DNA from 4 places in the Ruegeria sp. AJ12 genome. Region 4 is predicted to be linked to each of the others. Evidence: riboswitches for the same ligand, from Rfam matches in the RefSeq annotation. Region 4 holds a riboswitch; each other region holds the start of a gene.
The links. Region 4 has a riboswitch for cobalamin ahead of ACR3E0_RS21200 (DUF1636 family protein). Riboswitches for the same ligand answer to the same signal wherever they lie in the genome.
Positions count from the first base shown of each region.

Region 1: linked by a shared signal. The riboswitch ahead of ACR3E0_RS07565 (CbtB domain-containing protein) and the one ahead of ACR3E0_RS21200 (DUF1636 family protein) in region 4 are both predicted to bind cobalamin.
Region 2: linked by a shared signal. The riboswitch ahead of ACR3E0_RS18850 (hypothetical protein) and the one ahead of ACR3E0_RS21200 (DUF1636 family protein) in region 4 are both predicted to bind cobalamin.
Region 3: linked by a shared signal. The riboswitch ahead of ACR3E0_RS07635 (DUF1636 family protein) and the one ahead of ACR3E0_RS21200 (DUF1636 family protein) in region 4 are both predicted to bind cobalamin.

Region 1 covers NZ_JBQFJJ010000001.1:1,488,938-1,494,581, forward strand. The annotation lists gene ACR3E0_RS07540 (thiamine pyrophosphate-binding protein) at 1-618, opposite strand, end outside; gene ACR3E0_RS07545 (DUF302 domain-containing protein) at 698-1,126, opposite strand; gene ACR3E0_RS07550 (DUF1636 family protein) at 1,328-1,663, shown strand; gene ACR3E0_RS07555 (hypothetical protein) at 1,651-2,145, opposite strand; gene ACR3E0_RS07560 (CbtA family protein) at 2,207-2,905, opposite strand; gene ACR3E0_RS07565 (CbtB domain-containing protein) at 2,910-3,080, opposite strand; cobalamin riboswitch at 3,118-3,326, opposite strand; gene cobF (precorrin-6A synthase (deacetylating)) at 3,370-4,113, opposite strand; gene cobA (uroporphyrinogen-III C-methyltransferase) at 4,106-4,834, opposite strand; gene ACR3E0_RS07580 (cobyrinic acid a,c-diamide synthase CobB) at 4,831-5,644, opposite strand, start outside.
Region 2 covers NZ_JBQFJJ010000001.1:3,771,292-3,776,935, reverse strand. The annotation lists gene ACR3E0_RS18860 (DNA polymerase III subunit gamma/tau) at 1-1,452, opposite strand, end outside; gene ACR3E0_RS18855 (protein-tyrosine phosphatase family protein) at 1,623-2,126, shown strand; gene ACR3E0_RS18850 (hypothetical protein) at 2,128-2,535, opposite strand; cobalamin riboswitch at 2,623-2,843, opposite strand; gene ACR3E0_RS18845 (alpha/beta hydrolase family protein) at 3,010-3,867, shown strand; gene rsgA (ribosome small subunit-dependent GTPase A) at 3,902-4,930, opposite strand; RNA gene ffs (signal recognition particle sRNA small type) at 5,109-5,207, opposite strand; gene ACR3E0_RS18830 (bifunctional 2',3'-cyclic-nucleotide 2'-phosphodiesterase/3'-nucleotidase) at 5,247-5,644, opposite strand, start outside.
Region 3 covers NZ_JBQFJJ010000001.1:1,502,812-1,508,455, forward strand. The annotation lists gene cobN (cobaltochelatase subunit CobN) at 1-1,862, opposite strand, end outside; gene cobW (cobalamin biosynthesis protein CobW) at 1,869-2,924, opposite strand; gene ACR3E0_RS07635 (DUF1636 family protein) at 2,926-3,309, opposite strand; cobalamin riboswitch at 3,393-3,599, opposite strand; gene ACR3E0_RS07640 (NAD(P)-dependent oxidoreductase) at 3,747-4,703, shown strand; gene ACR3E0_RS07645 (ABC transporter substrate-binding protein) at 4,920-5,644, opposite strand, start outside.
Region 4 covers NZ_JBQFJJ010000002.1:207,732-213,375, forward strand. The annotation lists gene ACR3E0_RS21185 (FecCD family ABC transporter permease) at 1-966, opposite strand, end outside; gene ACR3E0_RS21190 (ABC transporter substrate-binding protein) at 967-1,917, opposite strand; gene ACR3E0_RS21195 (ABC transporter ATP-binding protein) at 1,930-2,706, opposite strand; gene ACR3E0_RS21200 (DUF1636 family protein) at 2,703-3,059, opposite strand; cobalamin riboswitch at 3,159-3,366, opposite strand; gene ACR3E0_RS21205 (D-lyxose/D-mannose family sugar isomerase) at 3,543-4,208, opposite strand; gene ACR3E0_RS21210 (carbohydrate kinase family protein) at 4,227-5,153, opposite strand; gene ACR3E0_RS21215 (glucokinase) at 5,195-5,644, opposite strand, start outside.

The DNA of each region.
Region 1 (5,644 bases), on a different contig from region 4:
GGCCAGAGGGCGCTGGGCCTCGGCGACCCAGCGGCGGGCTTTTTCAAGACAATTTCCTTCGGGCGTTACGGCTGCCGGTTTGGCAAGCCGGCGACGTTTAGCCGTGCTGACGCGTGTATCGGCAACCGAGATCGGCACGTCGATATGCACCGGGCCGGGGCGTGGTTGATTGGCCAGAGAAACTGCCTTGTCCGCGACAATATCGGCGCCTTCCGCCGTCATCAGGAACGTTCCCTTGGTGATCGAGCGGTACACTTGGCCATGGTCCATGACCTGATGCGTGTAGGTCAGCGCCTCGTCGGCATCGACGCAACCGGTCAGAACGATCATCGGCACCCGGTCCTGCAATGCGTTGGCCACCACATTGATCCCGTTCATCGCACCGGGTCCCAGTGTTGCGACCAGGATCGCGGGTGCCCCATCGCGATGGTGCACGGCCTCGGCCATGAAACCGGCCGCGTTTTCGTGTTTGGTGAGGTGAAACGTGATCCCGGCCTGTTCCAGTGCATCCACCAGCGTCAGAACCTCGCCCCCGGGCATTCCAAAAGCGTGGCGGCATCCGGCCTCATAGAGCCGTTGCGCCAATAGATCGGCCGCGCGGGGAGAAGGGTCCTGCATCAGTCATGCTCCGAATTTCTTATTGCAGAGCAGATTGCGGAGGACGCATCCGGACGCAAGGCGGATCACGCCAGTGTGACTATTTGACAGCGCTTTCCGCAATGGCTTGGAACCTCGCGTCGAGCTCGGTTGCGATGTCGGTCAGGGCCTCGCCGCCCTCATAAACATAGGGGGCGAAAACAAAGCTCGGGGTTTTGTACGAGAGGGTGGCTGTGCCGTCGGGGTTTTCAGTTACATACAACCGGATGGGGGCTTCGATCATTGCCGCCGTCGATGTTTCCAACACCCGCACGGCATAGTCGTTATTGAACACGCCGATCACCCTGTTGCCGGGAATTGTGATGCCTCTGGCAGCGGCCGCTTTGGTCGGCCCGGCCTGTGTCACCACAATCAGCCCGTTTTCTTTAACGGCGGCCCTGGTGTCATCGACCAGTTGCTCATAGGTTTTGTCAGACTCATAAGCAGCCCATCCAACAGGTGGTTCCGTGATCTCCGCGCGAAGAGGCATTGCCAGAGCACACAACACAAGACAGAGCGATCTCATAGGGGCGTCTCCCAGATTTAGTTTGATCAAGAGATGCCAGAAAAAGTGCATATGCGCACTCACAATCTCGTACATTGATCGCCCGCGCGGTCTTGTACGGCATCAGCGGAACCCGCAATAACGGCAAAGCGAAAGGCAGGTTTGAACTTGGCAGACAACCGTATTTTGATTTGCAGCAGTTGCACGGGCGCACGGGATCGCACAGCCGAGCGTGAGGCGCTTCAGGCAGCGTTGCAGCGTGGCGGACTGGCAGATCAGGTCAACGTCGCCGAGCATGCGTGTTTCAGCGGATGTGAAGAACCTGTTTCGCTGGCTTTGCAAGGACAGGGCAGGGCGTCTTACGTGTTTTCCGGGGTCGATGTGGTGACAGATGCAGATGATATCGCTGCAACGTGTCGAGCCTACTTGAGCAGTCCAGCGGGTTGGATCGAAGATGCCCGCCCGTGCGGACGTCTTCGTCTGTGTTTGCGGGCACGTGTGCCCGCGCTTCAGTCAACCTGAACTGTGACCGATGCAGTGACCGGCACGTTATCGACCATTAACTGACCGTGGCTGTTTGCGTTGAGGGACACCATGATTTCCACTTCGCCTGTGGGCAGGTCCGGGATGTGCATCCAGTTGCCATACAAACGCGCCAGTTTAACACCGTTTGCATAGACATGCGCGTGGCCTTCTCCGGGCTGATCACCTGTCGACGCATTCTCGGGCGCGAAACGGAAGTTCTGCGGCATGACATGCAGATTCCAACCGGCCATGGGATCACGGGTCACTGCGATCTCTACGCCGGGTGCATCCGGACTGGATGCGAGGTGAACCATCGCGGAATGATCATGCGCTTCAGCCTCTGCCTGATGGGCTCCGTGATGCGTGGGATCGGAATGGTCATGGCCATCCAGGGTGACGCTATTCGCGGCAGCCAGAACAAAGCCTGCACCGCCACCAAAAACCAAACCAATTGCAAATAAAGCAAGTGAGCGGGACATTTTTTATCCTCGGGAACAGAAAACCCGCCGAGCCTTCCCCGGCGAGTGATGAGATTGGTGCTCAGGCTTTCGCTTCGATAGTTTTGGCTTCTTTCCGCCAGAAATACCCTGCAAAAGACCCAACAAGAACCCAAGCCACCAGCCCAATGCCAAACGCGCGTGCGGCAAACAGCGCGCCGATTTCGGTGGGCACCGGGCCTGTAAAGACGTCTGGTTCGGGCGCACCGATGAGGTGTGGAGCCATGAGCAGGGCAGCGGCAATGAAATAGCTGACCATGTTACCACCGAACGCAATCAGCCACATGGCGACGGCAGCTGCGGCAACCGTGGCAAACCACCATACCTGACGTGCATAAATGTCTGCTGCGGCGACGCCGGGCACTTCAGGTGCCAGGGTGAAACCGGGCGCAAAGTGAACCGCGACAAACCCCGCAAGCCCCCACAGCACCCCAGTGCGCCCGTCGACCTTCTGGCCCTGACCCTCGGCGACGGACATCAGCGCAACCAGAATGATCGCATATCCGGTATAGGTCAGCATGGTAAAGATCACGCTCAGAGCGTCACGCTGAAGGTCCGAGAACATGCCCGGCAACTCGGGACGCGCCGAAACGGCCTCACCCCCGAAATGAACCAGTTCACCGGATTCGTATAATTCCGCATGCAGCAGAACCGGCTGCACGAAAACAAGCTGCAGAAAGGCGGCAATCAGCCCCGCTGCAGCACCAGCGAACAAGGCGCTGGTCAGAATGCGACCGAACATTGGGTCAGTGGCAGGGGAAGCCGGTTGCGTGACGCACGTCGTGGGCCGCATCGTGCAGCGCCGACGCCTGAACATGTCCTGCGAGCGTGACGATGCCAAGACCCAGAGCCATGGCAAACATGACTGGCAGAAGACCTGCGCGCGTGGCGGACGCCGTTTGGGTATGTGTTGTCATTTCTTGTCCTCCTGAGCCGCCGCACCCGACGACCGGTGATTTCCATTCACGTCTGGCAGGTCTCCTGGCTTGCGGGTCAGTGCCTCTGTTCGCCTTCCCCCCAAAATGCTGGGAGTGGCTGGTTGAACAGGGGCTCACCGCTTACAGTCGCGGGGGCGGCTTTGGCTTTGGCTTCCTCGGAAGGCGCACCAAATTCCCTCTTAGCATCCGGATGTCTCCGGCGGGACCAGACACCTCAATTTAGCCGCGAATGTCAAAGTGGCGCAATCGCCATTTGCGACGTTTCACGTCACTTCCCGCTTTTTTTCAGCACGTAGATATCCATGATCCATCCATGCGCAGCCCTTGCGTCGGCACGGGTTGCCACGATCTCGGCCGCGACCGTGTCCAGCCGCCCATGGATCAGGATTTCTTCCTGCATCCCCACATATGCCCCCCACCAGACATCGAAATCCGCCATCTCGAGGTCTTGGAACGAGCATTCGCCGTCCAGCATGACGGCAACCGTCGATGCCGTCTCTGGCCAGCCTTCGTCACGCAGGCGGCGGCCAGTCGTGACCAGATACGGCGCGCCGATGTCGTTGATGGGGATAGCAAATGCTGCCGTAAGGGCTTGCAGCGCCGTTATACCGGGGACTACCCGTTTTTTGGGCTGGGGGTCGAGACGCGCGGCGATTCGGAGCGAGCTGTCATAAAGGGACGGATCCCCCCAGATCAGCAAAGCCACCTTTTGAGCCTCAGGATAGGATTCGATGGCGCGCTGCCACTGCCGCGCAATTGCATCGTGCCATTCATCCACGCCCTGTAGGTAGCCATCGTCTGACCGCCTCTGGGGGACGTCGAAGTAAGCAACTCGTGGTTCTTTTTCAGACACTTGCACGATGATTTGTTCCCGTATCCCGGCCAGATCGGTCTTGCTCTCACCCTTTCGGGGTATCAGGATCAAATCGGCGGAACGAATGGCCTCAGCGCCCTGAAACGTGACATGGTCGGGATTGCCCGTGCCGATACCGACCAGTGTCAGCTCATCCATCATCAGCCTCCGCCAGCGGGCCGTAGAGGATCAGGGCCGGTGCCGTTCCGACCTCTGATTTCAGCGTCTCGGACAGTGCGCCAATCGTGGACCTGTGCAGCGCCTGATCGGGCGTCGAGACAGACTCGGCCATAAGCGCGGGTGTGTCCAATGGCAGACCATGTGCGTGCAGAGCATCGACCAACAATGGAAAGGTTCTCTTGCCCATAAACACAACCGTTGTGGCGTATGCGTCCGCCAGTGCAGGCAGGTTCAGATCTTCGGGCAGTTTTCCGCTGACATCGTGGCCCGTGACGAACTGAACCCGCCTTGCCGTCAGGCGGCGGGTCAGCGGGATTCCTGCTGCCGCCGCCGCAGCAACCGCCGAAGGAACGCCAGGAATGATCTCGTAGCCGATACCAGCGTCGCGCAGGGCCACCAGTTCCTCTTCCAAACGACCAAACAGCCCGCCATCGCCGGACTTCAGCCTGACAACATGCGCGCCGGTTTCGGCGTATTCGACGAGCAGGCGGCTGACATGGTTCTGTTTGGGCGACGGGCGTCCCGCGCGTTTGCCCACGCCGACCAGATCCGCATCCTCGCGCGCATGTGCCAGAATCGGACCGCTGCTGAGGTCATCAAACAGCACGGCGTCGGCGGCTTGCATCCGGTTGACGGCCTTGAGCGTCAGCAGTTCCGGATCGCCGGGGCCCGAACCGATGAATGAGACGAAACCGCTCATACCGTGGCCTCGGCGATCAGGTGAAAGAACGTCCCCGTCACGTGACCGCGCACGGACCCTGTCTGCGGTCCTTCATTACCTTCGGCATCACAGACCCGTGCCAAGGGCGCGTCCGGTTGCTCGGTAATCGATGAATAATGGAACTCGTGTCCGCGAAGCGCTGTACCTGGGGCAAAGCCGGGCATCGGCGCCAGCAATTCGGCCTTGCGGTACCCCAGATTGAATTTGCGCTTCTCGTAAGATGTGACAAGGCCCAGCAGCCCGGCCATCGCGTGCCGGTTGCCGTCCTTGTCGATCAATCCCGCGCCCAAAGCCATATAACCACCGCATTCTCCGTGCACGGGCTTCGTTTCGGCATGGGTTCGCAAGCCCTTCAGAAACCTGTCTGCGGCGGCAAGCGTGCCAGCGTGCAATTCCGGATATCCACCGGGCAACCAAACAATGTCCGCTTCCGCAGAGGGTGCCTTGTTGGCCAGCGGGGAAAACGGCAGGACTTCTGCACCCGCGGCGCGCCAGCCCTCCAGCAGGTGCGGGTAGGTGAAGGAAAATGCTGCATCCTGAGCCAAAGCAATCCGCTGGGCCGGAGGGCGCGGCAGCGCGGCCGACGACGGCCCCACGGGGCCCGAGGAGGCCGCCCGCTTGATCGCCTCCAGATCGACATGTTCCCTCAGAAACGCGGCATATCCGGCGATGGCACTCTCAAGGTCGGGGTGCTCTACCGCCTGAATGAGGCCCAGATGCCGCTCGGGCAAAGTCAGATCGCCACGGCGGGGCAAGACACCCAGCACCGGCAGTCCTGCGCGGTCCATT
Region 2 (5,644 bases), on a different contig from region 4:
ATCTGCCGGTGTGAATTCGATCCGACCCGGTTGGTAAGAGATCAGGCGGACACCATTTTCCACTTCGACCAGCAGTTTCACGTCCCGGTTTGCCCGGATCAGTTCGACCACATGTTCGAAAGTCGGATACCGGGCCAAAGCGGCCTGAACATCCTGAGCCAACGCCGCAACGGGTGCACCACCGGACCCTTGAGGCGCCGAGGTGTAAGTCTGGGATGTGGTCGCGCTTGCCTGAACACTCGACGCACCGTTCCGTTGAGTTGGAACGCCTCCGCTGGGTGGCTGCGGCGCATCCTGCAGCCGTTTGACCAGTTCTTCCGGACTGGGCAGATCCGCCACGTGGGTCAGGCGGATGACCGACATTTCAGCAGCCATCATCGCATTTGGCGCGGCGGACACCTCTTCCAGAGCCTTCAGCAGCATTTGCCACATCCGGGTCAGCACACGCATCGGCAGGGCCTCGGCCATCTGCAGCCCCCGCGCGCGTTCATCGGGGGAAACTGTCGGATCTTCGGCCGCATCGGGCGTGATTTTGACGACCGAGACCCAATGCGTGATTTCGGCCAGATCGCGCAAAACAGCCAGCGGGTCGGCGCCTTCGGCATATTGTCCGCTCAGTTCAGTCAGCGCGCCTGCCGCATCGCCACGCAGGATCATGTCCATCAGGTCCAGAACCCGGCCCCGATCTGCCAGACCCAGCATGGCGCGCACTTGATCGGCCGTGGTTTCACCGGCGCCGTGCGAGATAGCCTGATCCAGCAACGAGGTTGCATCCCGCGCTGAGCCTTCTGCGGCGCGAGTGATCAGTGCCAAAGCGTCATCGGCAATCTGGGCATTCTCGCCTTCGGCAATTTTGCGTAATAGGCCAATCATCACCTCAGGCTCGATCCGACGCAGATCGAAGCGCTGACAGCGCGACAGGACCGTGACCGGAACCTTGCGGATTTCAGTGGTGGCAAAGATGAACTTTACATGTTCCGGGGGTTCCTCCAGCGTTTTGAGCAGCGCGTTAAAGGCGCTGGTCGAGAGCATGTGAACCTCGTCGATGATGTAAATCTTGTAGCGCGCGCTGGCCGCGCGGTACCGGACGCTGTCGATGATTTCGCGAATATCGTTCACACCGGTGCGGCTGGCCGCGTCCATTTCCAGAACGTCGACATGGCGGCCTTCCATGATGGCAACGCAATGCTCGCATTTCCCGCAAGGCTCGGTCGTCGGTCCACCGGTACCGTCCACGCCAATACAGTTCATGCCCTTCGCGATGATCCGCGCCGTGGTGGTTTTTCCGGTTCCCCGGATACCAGTCATTATAAACGCCTGCGCGATCCGATCCGCTTCGAACGCGTTCTTAAGCGTACGCACCATGGCGTCCTGTCCTACCAGGTCCGCAAAGGTTTCCGGGCGGTATTTGCGGGCGAGAACCTGATAGGCGGGGTTGGCGGTGTCGGTCATGTCTGCTCTGGCGGATTCGGAACTTCGATGCAGCGTAAGGCCCGCCGCCGTCCGCGTCCACAGCGCGATGACAGGATTTTCGGTTTGGAAAGTGTCTCGCAGCGGGTAGATTGGGCAGATGCATATCACATGACAGTTTCGTTCTGGGGAGTATCGGGAGGTAGCGATCCATGTCTCAACTGGTGATCTACGCATTGCAGGTGGGCGGTGGCACGCTTGCTCTGACCTCGCTGCCAGGGCGAGGGGGGGACTATCCGGGTGATCTGGATGTAATCTCGGATTGGAAACCCGGCCTTGTGCTTTCAATGACCACCGCTGCCGAGATGGTGCAATATGGCGCACAGACTTTCGGCCACGACATACAGAGCCGCGCCAGTCGATGGGTGCACCTGCCGGTCGATGATTTCAATGCGCCGCCCCCAACCATCGCCAGGCAATGGCCCTCGGTCAGCGCTGCCATTCGGCATGCCTTGTCGGGCGGCGGGCGCGTTATGGTCCATTGCAAAGGTGGGTGCGGACGATCCGGTATGGTCGTCTTGCGCCTGATGGTCGAGTGTGGCGAACAGCCAGGTCAGGCTCTGGCGCGGTTGCGGGCCCTACGCCCCTGCGCCGTCGAGACAGAGGCGCAGAGGAACTGGGCCGCCGAGCCCGCCCGGACGACAGTAGACCACTAGGTCACGCCGGGACGTGTTGCGGCGGTCGCGTTGCGGTTCGAGGCACCAGAGTCTTTGCCTCAAGCAGGGCGCAAGGGGAGTCGGAGATGGCGCCAGACGGCATGGCGCTGAACTCCAGGCCGAAGATCATATCGGCATAGGTGTCCAAACGGTCCATGCCGATTTCAGGGTTGGCTCCGCAGTAGATTCGGATCCGGTCACGCTGCGCTCGAAACCGGGCCATGCAACCCTCGGGGCAATGGGTCAGCGTACTGTCGCCTTCAATCTCAAACGCCTCAGTGGTGGCAGAGGTGGCCTGCACCATGGCTTGGGCCATCGTCCGCGCCATGCGTGCGAGCGCAGGGCAGGGTTTGCCTGTCCGCTGGCATACGGTTGCGGCGAATTCATGTGTTTCAGTTGTCCAGATCATCCTGCGCCCTCCGCGCGGCAGACAGGGCGTGGAACAGGCGGGACGGCAATGTGCTGTCGGGACCTGCCCGGACACCCCGTCCGAGTTTCGGTTTCAGTTCCGATGGCAGGTCTCCTGACTTGCGGGTCTTCGCTTTGCCGACCTTCCCAGCCTTTCGGCCAGTGGTGTTTCGGCTTTGCTCACCGTTCACAGTTGCGGGGGCAGTCGCGGCCTTGATCCGTTCCGGTTGCCACCGGGCAGGACCGCACCGTGTTCCCTTTTCATCCCGACCCCTTGTGGGGCGCGAGAACCATCACACAATCGCTAGCGGTTACATGCGGCCCGAGTCAAGTTGATCTTGGCATCCGTGGCGAACCACGATCCCGCGTTTGCGTGCCTGAGCTGATCACAAGCGGACGTTTGGTCAAGTCGGATCGGTGTTGACTTGTGCCTGCCAAAGTGAACTGGTTGGTTCAGGTAGAGTCCGAGGGCACCATGTTGGATACGCAGCAGGCGGTACTGACCGAAGAATTTCAATTCCCGTCCGGGCCGGCGATGCTGTCAGCGCGGCTTTATCGGCCAGTGTCCGAGGTGGATACGGTTGTTGTTCTGAACGGCGCGACAGGTGCGCCGCGCGACTACTATCAACATTTCGCCCACTGGCTGGCCGCGGAACAAGGGATGGCTTGCCTGACCTATGATTATCGGGATTTTGGCCATTCCCGAACGGGACATCTGAGAGATTCTCGGGTCACGATGGCGGATTGGGCTTTGGTCGATATGCCGGCCGCACGGACCGAGATGCGGCGTCGGTTTCCTGATGCAAGACAATGGACCATTGGCCATTCAATCGGCGCAATGTTGGGGCCGGTGCAACCGGATATCGCCCAGATCGATCGGATGATCTGTGTGTGCTCGGGCCTCGTGACTTTAGCCGATCACCCGTGGCCCTACCGTGCTTTGGCCTGGCTGTTCTGGCACGGGCATGCCCCTTTGTTTGTGCGTGCTTTGGGGTACCTGCCCGGAAAGGCAATAGGCTTCGGGTCCGACCTGCCCGCATCGGTTTACTGGCAATGGCGCAAGTGGTGCACAGCCCCGCAGAACTATGTACCGGACATCGGTGTCGAACTGCCGGATGCCCGCTGGTCAGGCTCGGGTGTTCCGGTTGATCTGTTCACCTTTGAAGACGACCAGATGGTTCCGCCGGACGCGGTCTGGCGTCTGGCGGAGCTGTATGGCCCTGAAGCCAGGCGCCACTTATTGCTTCCGAGAGAGTTCGGTTTGTCCAGCATCGGCCATATCGGGGCGTTCGCGCGTCGCAATGCCGCCGTCTGGCCCCGGCTGATCGCCTGAAGTTGAGGGACGCCGAATTTCGGCGCCCCTCTCGTCAGAACCGTTTGCGGTGGGATTTGTCCTGCATCACGGATCGCACCATCTTTCCAAAGGCTTTGTCGCGGGCGCGCGACTGGGCGACTGTTTCCGAATTGCGCTGATCCTCGCGCCGCAATTTCCGCCATCGGTCCAGCCTTGCCGAATCAAGCGCGCCGGTTTCGATGGCCGCCTGCACCGCGCAGCCCGGCTCAGTGACGTGCTGGCAGTCCGAAAACCGGCAGGATTCCGCCAGTCCCAGAATGTCCGAAAACACTTCGTCCACGCCGTCCTGTGCGTCCAGCAGCCGCAAGGCCCGCATTCCGGGTGTGTCGATCAACCACCCGCCGTTGCGCATCTGGCGCAGCGCGCGGACCGTCGTGGTGTGCCGGCCGTGGGCATCGTCTTCGCGAATTCCGGCGGTCGCCTCGTTCTGCCCGGTCATCCCGTTTGCCAGGGTCGTCTTGCCAACGCCGGACGATCCGACCAGCGCCGCGGTCTGACCGGCAGAGCACCAGGACAAAACCTGATGAATGTCCGCCGGATCCAGCGCATTGATCGTCAGCACGGTAAGAAACGGTGCAAGCGATTGCGCGCGTGCTTCGAAATCGTCGGGATTGGCAGAGGCATCGGCCTTGGTCAGGACGACAACCGGATAGCATCCGGCCTGATGCGCCAGGGCAAGGTACCGCTCTAACCGGGGCAGGTTGAAATCGGCGTTGCAGGAACTGACGATAAACAGCACGTCCACATTGGCGGCAATCAGCTGCGTTGTGGCACCGGTTCCCGCTGCGCGGCGTTGGAGCACGCTGCGCCGCTGCAACAGATGCTGAACGCAGTTGTTTCCGTTTGCCAGCACCCAGTCTCCGACCGCGAAATCGCCGGTGGGACGATCAAGGGTCAGGAGTGGCGTTTCGCCGGAGGGGTCAAGACCGACCAGCCGATCCCGGTGAACCGCCGAGATACGAAACGGATTGCATGAAGGATGTGCCGCGTGCTGCGCGGCAAAGTGAGAGGACCATCCCAGGTCCGAAAGGGTAAAGGACATTGTTCTGCCTGTGTTCAGGTACAGCAAACCATCAGATGGCCATGCGCGCATCTGTCGGTGGTGTTTTCAGGCAGTCAATGGTCTTTGAAACTCAGAACCGTTTTGCCCGAAGGGTCATTGATACAATCATAAAAGCCCTCCTGCGGCTGGTGGTTCCTATGCGCCGAATTGGCGTTTCAAGTGAGAGGTTGGACATCGACCCAAGCGGGGCTCGTTGTGGCTGCTTCCTTCCGGACCTGACCAGGTTGGCGAGGCGCTCGCCCGCGCCAACCTCTCAACCGCCGATATAGGGAATGCCGGTGATAAAGACAACCCGTCAAAGGGTCAGGCGGATCTGCGCAAACCCCTCGGAATCATGCTCCAGCACCTGCGGTGCATACACGCTGATGTCCGACAGATGCCTCAGCGCCCCGGGCCCCGTTCTCAGGATCGCCTGGGTTCCGGATTGCGGAAACAACGAAAACGGATAGGGCGCCTCGCTCATCGGATCACGTGGCAGTCGGCCGGACAAATAGTCCCCGACAATGCCTTTGATATCCAGCGGCGGCAGGTCGATCTTTTCGGCTTCCTGACCTATTGGAAAATTCCCACCGCCGCTGGCCCGGTAGTTGTTCAGCGCGACGATGAAGCGGTGATCCGGTTGTACGGGGCGTCCCTGACATCTGAGGTCACACACCCTGCGATGATCCGCGTCGGACAGGTCTCCCTGTGCGT
Region 3 (5,644 bases), on a different contig from region 4:
GGATCCAGGCCGTCAGCATTCGAAAACTCATCCAAAAGAGATTCCAGCCGAACCATCCGGTCCGGCGTGCCGCTTTCTTTCAGGGGCGGCGGGATATGGCCGAGGGTCACCGCACCGATCCGGCGTTTGGCCTGCGCGGCCTCGCCCGGGTCGTTGACGATGAAGGGGTAGATGACCGGCAGGTCGCGGATCAGCGCTTCGGGCCAGCATTCCCGCGACAAGGCAACCGATTTGCCGGGCAGCCATTCCAGCGTGCCATGGGCGCCGATATGGATCAGCGCATCCGCACGTAAGTCTTTGCGCAGCCACAGATAAAAGGCGACATAGCCGTGCCGTGGGGTACGCGACAGGTCGTGATACTCATCGTCCCGCAACTCCGGCGTACCGCGTTCGGGTTGCAACGCGACCAGAGCCTTGCCGCGTCTGAGCGCCGTGAAACGAAACGCGCCGTCGGCGAAGGCAGGGTCATCCTCAGGTCGGCCCCAAACGGTAAGCAGATCCGCGCGCAATTGCTGTGGCAGATCGGACAGCGCCGCCAGATAGTTCGTCAGCGACCACGATATCCGGGCGTCCAGCAAGGTTTCGGAAACCGGCTGCGACGGGGCGGTTTCGTAGCCATCATTTTGCAGATCGGATAGCATCGCCTCGGCCGAAGCCAACGCGTCGAGACCCACCGCATGCGCCATCTGCCAGTCTTTGCCGGGGTAGGTGGACAGCACAATCGCCGGGACCTGTTCCGCCTTTGGTTTGTCCTGCAGCTTCAGCCAGCCGGAAACGCGGTCAACAATGGCCTCGATCCGTTCCAGCTCTGCGCGGTGGGCAAAGCGGGAGTATTCGAGATGCGGGTCGCGTTTTCCGGGTTCCTTGAAAGAGGCAATACCCGCCGAAATCCGTCCGTCTACCTCGGGCAGAACCACATGCATCGCGAGATCGGCGGGGGACAGGCCCCGCTCAGCTTCGGCCCATGCCTTGCGGCGCGAGGTTGAGAGTGCGACCTGAAACACCGGGACATCAGCCGCGTCCAGAGGGGACGTGCCCGTCGCGCCTTTGCCGGAAAAGGACGTCGCATTCACGATTGCTGCCGGGTTCAGTTCCACAACCTGTTCGCGCAGCCAATCTGCGGCAGCCGGCGCTTTCAGAGACGGCGCAAACAAACCGATCGCATCCAAGCCGCGCGCGCGCAGGCTGCGGATCAATGCCGCAACGGGTGCTGTATCGGCAGAAGTCAGGTAGGCCCGGTAGAAGGTTACGAGGATGCGTTTCACATCCCCCGCAAACGCGGTGTCCACCGGGACAACGCCGCGATCCGGACACCATGCGCCGCATTCGGGGATCGACTTCGCTCCCATGACCGGTCCGGCGTAAAGCCCCGCTGCCAGAGCCATCTGCGCCAAGGCAGCCTGTGCCGCGACCTCGCCGCCGGTATCACAGAGATGTGCCAGCCGCCGCAGGGTGGACACGGGCAGGGTGGAATACTCGTCCAGCCGGATATCCTCTCGCCCGTCGGCAGGCAGGACGGCCAGTGCGATGCCCTTGGCTTGCGCCAGCGCAAGTACCTGCTGCAGCCCGTAAGACCAGTAGGGTACGCCGCCTATGAGGCGGATCAGGATACCTTTTGCGCCCTCGAGCGTCTGCTCGACATAGGTGTCTACCGAAAGGGGATGCTTCAGTGCCGTCAGGTTGGCGAGCCGAAGGGTCGGCACGCGCCCCTCGGGTCCGCCACCGCGATGCCAGCCCGCCGCAAAAGCCCCCAGGTCACTGTCCGAGAAAGACAACACCACCAGATCCGCCGGGCTCTGGCCCAGATCGGTTGGGGTTTCTGTCTCTTCTAACCCGTGACTTTCGCGAAAGACGACGTGCATGCGGCGTTACTCGGCAGCCTCGGCGACACCTTCGAGGATGCTGCGGATCGCCGCCGGGTTGATGTCATCATGTTCGGCGATTACCACCAGGCGCGAGCGGCGGTCTTCGTCCGGCCTCCACGGGCGGTCATACTGGTGGCGCACGCGAGCCCCGACCGCCTGAACCAGCAGGCGCATGGGTTTTCCGGACACCGCCGCATAGCCTTTCACGCGGAGGATGTTCAGTTCGTTGGCCAGGCGCTCGATATTGGCGACCAGAGCGACCGGATCGGCCTGTTCGGGCAGCTCGACCACGATGCTTTCGAAATCGTCGTGTTCATGGTCGTCGTGACCGTCGTGATGGGACGGGCGCGCATCCATGTCATCTTCGGCTGCAGCCTCCAGACCCAGCACAACGCGAACGTCCACTGCGCCCTCGGCGACCTCGACAACAGGCAGGGGACGCGGGGCCTCAGCCTCGATGACCTCTTTGGCCTTTGCCACCCCCTCGGGACCGGCCAGATCAGGTTTGGTTAGCAGGATGATATCCGCGCAGGAAATCTGATCTTCGAACACTTCGGACAGAGGCGTTTCGTGGTCGATTGACTCATCCGCCAAGCGCTGGGCATCAACTGCCTCGACATTGGGGGCAAATCGACCGGCGGCCACCGCCTCGGCATCGGCCAGGGCGATCACGCCATCCACCGTGATTTTCGAGCGGATATCCGGCCAGTCAAAGGCTTTGAGCAGCGGTTTCGGCAACGCCAGACCAGATGTTTCGATCAGAATGTGATCCGGGCGCGGCTCCAGCGCCATCAGCGCCTCGATGGTCGGGATGAAATCATCGGCCACCGTGCAGCAGATGCAGCCATTGGCCAGTTCCATGATGTTCTCTGCGGGGCAATCCGGGATCGCACAGGATTTCAGGATCTCGCCATCGACACCCACGTCCCCGAACTCGTTGACGACAACTGCAAGACGCTTGCCCTGAGGGTTCTGCATCAGATGCCGGATCAGGGTCGTCTTCCCAGAGCCCAGAAAGCCGGTGATTACGGTGACGGGAAGTTTTTCAAGGTTTGGCATATCAGGCTCCAATCGGGGGAATACGGGCCGCACAGTTCTTGCGGAAATGTTCGGGGCGCTCGCGCCATTTCACCAGGCCATCTTCCGCGGCGAGGTATTTGATTGCGCCTTCGACGATGATTCCGACATCGTCGGCCTCGTTCAGATTTTCATAGACAAAGGTCCAGCGGGTTGGCCCGCCGCGCAGAACAATCGAGCATCCCTGATCGCAGTTCGACAGGCATTCGACAGGTTTCAGTGCGATCCCATCAGGCAGTTCAGCTTCGGTAAGGGCCTTGTGCAGCTTGGCACCGGGGCGCTGCGCGTCGTCCTCAACAGGCAACCCGCGCCGGCAAGTGGTGCAAACCAGCAGTTCAACTGGTGCGGTTTCGGTCACGTCTCTCATCCCCCTTTTCGGTTCATGGGGGACGGGGTCTCATGCGGGCCACGCTGATCGCCATGGTCCCGACACCGGAACACCCCGTCCGGTCTGGTCTTCGGGCGTTGGCAGGTCTCCCGGCTTGCGGATGTCAGAGCGGCGGCTCTGTCGGATGACCCGCCTTCCCGGCCATTTGGCCAGTGGCATTGGGCACCCTCTCCGGTCACGGTCGCGGGGGCGGCTGCGTTTGGCGGAAAAACCGTTGACGCATTCCCTTTTCATCTGCGGTTGCAGACACCAACGGATCGGACATGCGGCACCGGCGGGCAGCTTGTCAAGCGCGTTACGCGCATCGAACCGGTCAAGGGATGAAAAGCGACCTGTCGGCGTCGCTGGGCGGCATGACGGCACGCGCTGGACCGTGTTGCGGTAGCCGCGAAAATGTAAGCAGGGAGTGATGCTTCATGAAAGTTGGTTTCATTGGTCTTGGCAACGTTGGCGGAAAGCTTTCGGGGTCGTTGCTGCGCAACGGTCTCGATCTGACGGTCCATGATCTGAACCCTGAATTGGTGGCCGAATTTGTGGCCAAGGGGGCGAAAGCGGCCGAAAATCCGGCACAGATGATGCGGGATTGTGACGCAGTTATCACCTGCCTGCCGTCACCTGCAGCCTCGGACGCGGTGATGCAGGAGATGCTGCCGGAAGTCGGCCCCGGCAAGATCTGGATGGAGATGTCCACCACCGACGAGGCAGAGGTCAAACGCCTGGGGGCGTTGGTCATTGAACGGGGTGGGGCGGCGGTGGATTGTCCTGTTTCGGGCGGTTGCCACCGTGCGGCAACTGGAAACATCTCTATCTTTGCGGGGTGCGACCGGGAAACGTTTGAACGTATCCTGCCTTTCCTGACAACAATGGGCCGGCGCGTCCTGCATACCGGCGATTTGGGATCAGCATCGGTTCTGAAGGTTTTGACGAACTATCTGGCGACCGCAAACCTGATCACCTGCGCGGAGGCGCTGGTCACTGCCAAGGCCGCCGGTATGGATCTCAATACGACCTATGAGGCGATCAAGATCTCGTCCGGGACGTCGTTTGTGCATGAAACCGAAAGTCAGGTCATCCTGAACGGTTCTCGCGATATTTCGTTCACAATGGACTTGGTGAAAAAGGACATCGGCCTGTTTCAGGAGGTTGCCGATCGCGCTGGCGTGCCGCTTGAGGTGAACCCGGTGATGATCAAAATCTTTGAAGACGGCATTGCCCGCTTTGGTGATCGGGAGTTGTCCCCCAACATCATCAAAAGGCTTGAGGAAGCCACCGGGCTGGACATCACTGCGCCGGGTTTTCCCACCGAAATGCAGGATGACGAGCCGGAAGAGCCGGGATATGAGGTCATCCCTCAAGGTCGCGAGATGGCTTGAGGCAATCGCACGGAACAAGTGTGGACAAAACGACCCTGGCGCCTGCATACCTTGCAGGCGTCGCATGCATGCGGATCACTCGAAAACATGAGCGTGACGATCTATCTGTAGCTACTTGCGCAGACCTCCGAGCTTTCCAAATTGCCCAACTAGAGCTCAGCCAGTGGAAGAAATCCAATAGACGGGGCGAAAAACGGCATACCTCTTTAAGCCGTGTCACCTTTGGATGACGGCATCTTCCCATTCCGAGAGGAACTTGCGCCTCTTTAACGTGTCGAGAAACGTGAGCAGGGCAGGATCGAGCGCAATTGCTGCGCGTTCATCTGCCGTGTCGTCGGCGCTCAGCAATGGCAGCAACAGCGCTTCTTGAGCAAGCCCGGACCTGTCTCTGACCAGATGTCGGATGAATGCTTCGGCGGCGGCGGGTTCCCGGGTTTCTTTCAGAACCATTGCGGTCCGCATCATTGTCGTTTGAAAATCCGAAGGCAGAATGATTGCCAGGGCGTCTTTCCCATCGGTGCGAGCCGCTGCATAACTGCCCAGCACATTGTAGGCGACTGCGATTGTGCCATCTGCCAGATCTTCGATCATATCGCTGGAACAGCAATAGAGGTGCACATCGAGACCGCCCATGACCTCCATCAGTCGCCAGTAGGTCTCGGATACCCGCGCGTCCTGGGTCGCAAACAGGTATCCTAATCCCGATTGCCGTACGTCATAGGTCCCGACTTTTCCACGAAACGCTTCGGGTCGCGCGCGCAGAGTTTCGATCAGCTCCTGGCGGGTCTGAGGGATCGGTGCGCCCTGGAATGCCGAGCGATTGATCACAATGGCGGCTGGTTCGGAGGTGAAGGCAAAAAGGCTTTGATGCCACTGGGCCCAGGGTGGACCGGGAACATCCTCGATCATCAGGGCGAAGCCGTCGTTTGCGAGTTTCAGCT
Region 4 (5,644 bases):
GGATCCAACGGATGTGGTCACAATGCCCACTGGCAGTTCCTGTGGCGCAAGAAGCAGCCGGGACAGGATATCGGACAGCGTCAGCAGCACAGCGCCGACGATGGCCGACGCCACCAACAGGTTGCGGTGCAGCGTTCCCGCAATTCCGCGCGCGATATGGGGCACCATCAGCCCCACAAACCCGATGACACCCGCCACCGAAACAAAGGTTGCCGTTGCCAGAGCCGCAACAAAGAACATCCGGAACCGTAATCCCTGCACCGGAATCCCGAGCGTAGCGGCCGTGAAGTCACCGGTCAGCAGCGCGTCGAGCCAGCGGCTGCGATAAAGCGCGTAACTCAGGATCAGTCCAAGCCCTGCCAACACAAGCGGAAACGTCTCCCACCGGGCGAGACCTAACCCGCCCAGCATCCAGAAAATAACCGAATGCGCTGCGCGGCTGTCGCCGGCAAAGATCAGATAGTTGGTAATCGCCGAAAACAGAAAAGAGACCGCGAGCCCTGCGAGGATCAGCTTTTCCGGCGCGCTCGTCCGCAAGCTTTGGACAAGGGCCAGCACAATGCCCGAGGCGATGAGCCCGCCACAAAAGGCCGCAATGGGCAGGGTCCAGATCCCCAGTATGTCGCCGGTGACGGTGATGACCAGAACCGCCCCCGCCGCTGCGCCCGAGGACAGTCCGAACAGGAAGGGATCGGCCAGATCGTTGCGCGTGGTGGTTTGCAGAACCACACCTACCACCCCCAGCCCGGCCCCGATGATGGCCGCAAACAAGGCGCGCGGCAGGCGCAGGTCGAACACGATCCGGTGCAGAGGCGACATCTCGCCTTCAGTGAGACCAAGGCCCAGCCCGATGGCGGTGAACACATCCGTGATCGGGATCGAGGTCGTACCATAGATCGTTGACAGCAGCACAAGGGCGGTCAAAACAACCGCCCCCATCACAATCAATCGACCTGTCAGGCCCATCTAGTTCATATCCGGATGCATGGCCCGCGCCATTTTCTCGATGGCGTCGATGTTTGCCGGTCCGGGTGTCAGCTCTTCGTAGCGCAAACCGATCCAACGCGCGTTTTTGACTGCATCGGTCTGTGACATCACAGGGTGTTCCTGCAGGAATTTGAACGTGTCGGCAGCTCCGTTCCCGGTCTGGTAGTCCAGCAGAACCAGAAACTCGGGGTTCGACGCGGCCACGGCTTCCCATGAAGTGCGGCCCCAACTGGTATCCAGATCATGGGTGACGTTTTCGCCGCCAGCAGCCGCAATCATAGCGTCCGGAATCGCAAACTTGCCGGCCGTAAACGGCGCATCCGCCGGACCGTCCAGCAGGAAGACGCGGGGCTTGGACAGATCGGCGGTTTTGGTTTCGATGGCGGACAGCTTGTCTTTCCAATCCGATACAAGAGCTTCGGCCCTGTCTTCGACATGCATGACCTGACCCAGGCGCAGGACATCGTCAAACAGCAGGTCCATGCTCGCCTCGGGGCGATCCTTGTTCAGATGCACGCAGCTTTCGGTCAGGACCATCGTCTTGATACCGAATGGGGCAAGGGTATCCGGCGTCACGTCGCCGCCCGGTTTCATGCCATAGTACCAGCCGGCAAAAAACAGATCGGGCTCGACCGCAACCAGGTTCTCGATGGTCGGGTACTTCGGAGCAAGTTCCGGGATGTCGCCGCGCAGCGCATCAAAATCCGGGCTGGTTTTATACCAGCCGGTGATCCCGGTCAGGCCAACGATCTGATCCTGCAAGCCGAGGGCAAAGGCCATGTCAGTCATGTTCATGTCGTGGACAACAAGCCGCTCGGGCGTGGTTTCAAACACAAGCGGTTCGCCGCAATTGTCGACGGTCACCTCATGCGCCGCAGCACCGCTTGCCAGGCCAGTGATCAGCGCCACGGGCCAGAGTCTCTGCATCATGGTATGCTCCTGTTATGATGACAGTTTTCGTTTTCGGATATCGAGCGCGGGAATCACGCGGCCCTCATGGGTAAAGCACAGGTAATCGACGCCAAACGTCTCGCGGACGCGGTCCGGGGTCAGCACTTCGCTAACGGGTCCAAAACCGGTCAGGCGGGTGGATTTCATCAGCGCGACATGCGAGGCGAATTCGGGGATCATGACCAGATCGTGCACGATCATGACCACCGTGATCCCCAGATCTGCAATCAGAGACAGCATGTGTCCCTTGGCATCCGGGTCCAGATGGTTGGTCGGTTCATCCAGAAACAACAGTGAGGGGTTTTGCGCCAAAGCGCGCGCGATATGCGCCCGTTGCCGCTCGCCCCCCGATAATCGGGTCATCGGTTTGTCCGCCAGATGCGTCAGTTCGGTTGTTGCCAAGACGCGATCCAATGCCTGCTTGTGGTCTGCGGTCGACCTGTCGGTTTTGACGGGTATCTGCCCCAGCGCCACATAGTCACGCAGCCGCAACCGCCCGTCCGGAAACTCCTGCTGGCTGACCACGGCCATCGCACGCGCCCTTTGCGGCGCCGTCAGTGTGCGGAGACTTTGCCCGCGAATACGGACGTCCCCAAGGGCAATACGCTCGACGCCGCACAGCAGATTCAGCAGAGTGGTCTTTCCCGCGCCGTTTGGCCCGGCAATGGCGAGCACCGCGCCTTCTTCCAGAGTGAACGAGACATCCTGCAGCAGCACATCACCGTTCAACGCATAATATTCCAGACCCTCTGCGACCAGAAAGCTCATCCCTTGCCCCCCACCGGCAGGCAGGGCATCCGAGACAGGGTCTTGTAAAACAGGGCAGGGGGGCGATCTGACGCGCTGGTCCAGCCATCGGCGCTGCTCCTGAACTGATGCGCAAAGTCGACAAGCGCCGTTAGGTCGGCCTGAGTTTTAATGTCGCCAAACAGGTATTGCGCTTTGCCCGCCGCCTGCAGACCCACAGTCATCGGTCGGGCGCATCCGGCCATGCAGGGGATCAACCGTGTTTCGTACCCTGTGGGCAATTCTGCATCCAGGGTGGCTTGTGCGATTTCCGCCTGTATCGGGCCCTGGCAGGTCGCGCAGATCAGGACGAAATGATCAGGAGCGGTCGGCATTGTTCGCTCCGCCTGATGCCACGCGCGGACAGAAGGTACGAACAATGTGCGCACTAGGATGTGCCATCAAAGCCTCCTTCCAGGACACCCCGCCCCGGGTTGGTTGAACATGTGATGGCAGGTCTCCTGACTTGCGGATCATCGCTTGGCCAACCTTCCCGGCATTGGATGCCAGTGGCGATATGGCGTTGCTCTCCGCTTACAGTTGCGGGGGCAGTCACGGCCTTGGCACCCGTCCGGCGCCGCACCGTATTCCCATTTTCATCCCTCGGATCATCCGCCGGGAACCATCGCAGCCAGCTAGTCTGCTGTCACAATAATTGTCAAGCGTTTGGTGATTGGACCAGCGCATCAGGCGCAGAACAGTCTGCGGGGCCGGTTCTGGTTTGCGGTGGCTGCTGGTCGGCAAGGACCAGATGCGCATCCATACACCCGCTTGTCACTTGATCATTCACATTGCACGGTTTCGGAAAACCAGCGCGGTCAGTAATCCGAAACGAGCAGAAAATCCGGGTCGACGTCTTCCTCGATCGTTGTAAAACGCGGGATTGGATCCTCGAACACGTTATCTGTGCGATCGTCGTTGACGGTCGAGACTTCACCGATCAGACAGTCGCCGCGCTCTGCCCAGAACGCATGCCAGACACCGGGCATCAGTGTCACGCTCTGGCCCGGTTTGAGGCGCAGAAGTTCGCCGGGTTGAATGGCGACAGGGCAACCGTCGCTCGGAACCACAATTGGCGTGTCGCGATCAATACCGCCTTCGGCGTCGGACGCGTAGATTTCCATCACCAGATCACCGCCGCCGCGGTTGATAATGTCTTCGGCCTTCACGATATGGCGATGCATCGGTGACAGTTGTTTGTCGCGGGAAATCAAGAGCTTTTCCGCATACAACATCCCGCGTCCCCGGCTCAGGTCTTTCTCATCACCGTTGCGCAGGGTGAACAGGAACAGGCCCAATTCGTCAAACCCGTTCTGGGCATAGTCAGTGATATCCCAACCCAGGCCGCGGTCGCGAATACCTGACGCCAGCGTGCTGCGCATCTGGTCGGGTGACCAGTACGCAAAGGGGGGCAGGACCGCACCGAAGGATTTGATGAACGCCTCAGCCTCGGTCTTGATGCGGTTGATGTCGGATCGTTTCATGGTGTCTCCCTCGTGGGATCAAAGCTCGTGTGCCCAAGGCGGGTTCGCGCCGGCGCGAGATACGGTGACCGCTGCCACTTTGGCACCATAGTCCAGTGCTGCGCGCAAGCCGTCGGTGGTCAGATTGCGTATTCCGGGTTTGGTCAGATGCCCGGCCCGATTCAGTTCGGCCAGCACGCCCGCGTTGAAGGTGTCTCCGGCCCCGACGGTATCCACGACTTGCACCGGGTTCACGGGCACAGTGGTTTCGGACCCATCGGCGAGATACCCGGACGCGCCGTCGCCGCCACGGGTGACAATTGCCACTGCGGGTCCCGCCTGCAACAACAGCGGTACTTTCTCGGCGTGGCTTTCGGGCCCCGGAATGATCCAGTCCAAGTCCTCATCCGAGACCTTGACGATATCGGCCTGCGCGATCATCCGGTTGAGCCGGGTGCGGTATCGGGTCTGATCCTGGATAAAGCCGGGCCGGATATTCGGATCCAGCATCACTGCGCGATCCACTCCTTGCCGATCCAGCAAGGCGGCATAGGCGTCTGCACAGGGCTCACAGGCCAGGCTTATACCGCCAAAATAGAGTGCAGATACGGCGGGCAAGTGGTCTGGCATGTCTTCGGCGCGCAGCATTCGGCCGGCTGAATTCTCATCGAGGAACGTGTATGAGGCATGGCCATCCTTCAACTCCACAAACGCCAGGGTGGTCGGCTGGTCTGATTTTATCGCATGCGATGCATCGACATGGCTGGCTTGCAGTGCGTCGGCCAATTGCCGACCGAACATGTCCGAGGACAAACCGGTCAGCAGTCCCGCCGGAGCCCCCAAGCGCCCCAGAGCGATGGCCGTGTTGAACACGGCACCGCCGGAATGCGGCACAAAGCCCTGAGCCCCCGAGATCGTCGGTTCCGCGATCATGTCTATCAGGGCTTCGCCACAGCACAGGATCATCCCATGCTCCTTTTCTCGAAATTTGAGGTCTGGCGGATTGTTTACCGCTTCAAGGCATTTTTGCAGAAGTTGTTAGCGCCAACAATGCCAAATTCGGCCTGTTCAGAGACGTAGAGGTTCATGGAACGCCGCAAATCGCTGAACCGGCCGCCATCGTTGAACGCATTCTGAAAGGTTTCACCGAACAGCCAGCGGTTCTTTTCCGCCACTCCGCCAACAAGGAACACACCGCCTGCGGGCATCAGGGTCACCGCCATATCCCCCATCACAGCGCCCAAATGAGACGTGAACAGACTGGCCGCTTCAACGGCGACAGCATCCGTGCCGGATTTGGCATCCTGCAGGATTTCCTTGGCGGTTCGGACGGGCGTGTCAACCTGACCTCCGGCCATGCCCACGGCTTGATAGAGGATCGGGAGACCTGTGCCGCTCAGAAACATCTCGGCTTCGAGCGCCAAACTATCGGAAAAGAAGCATTCGGGCGCGATCTG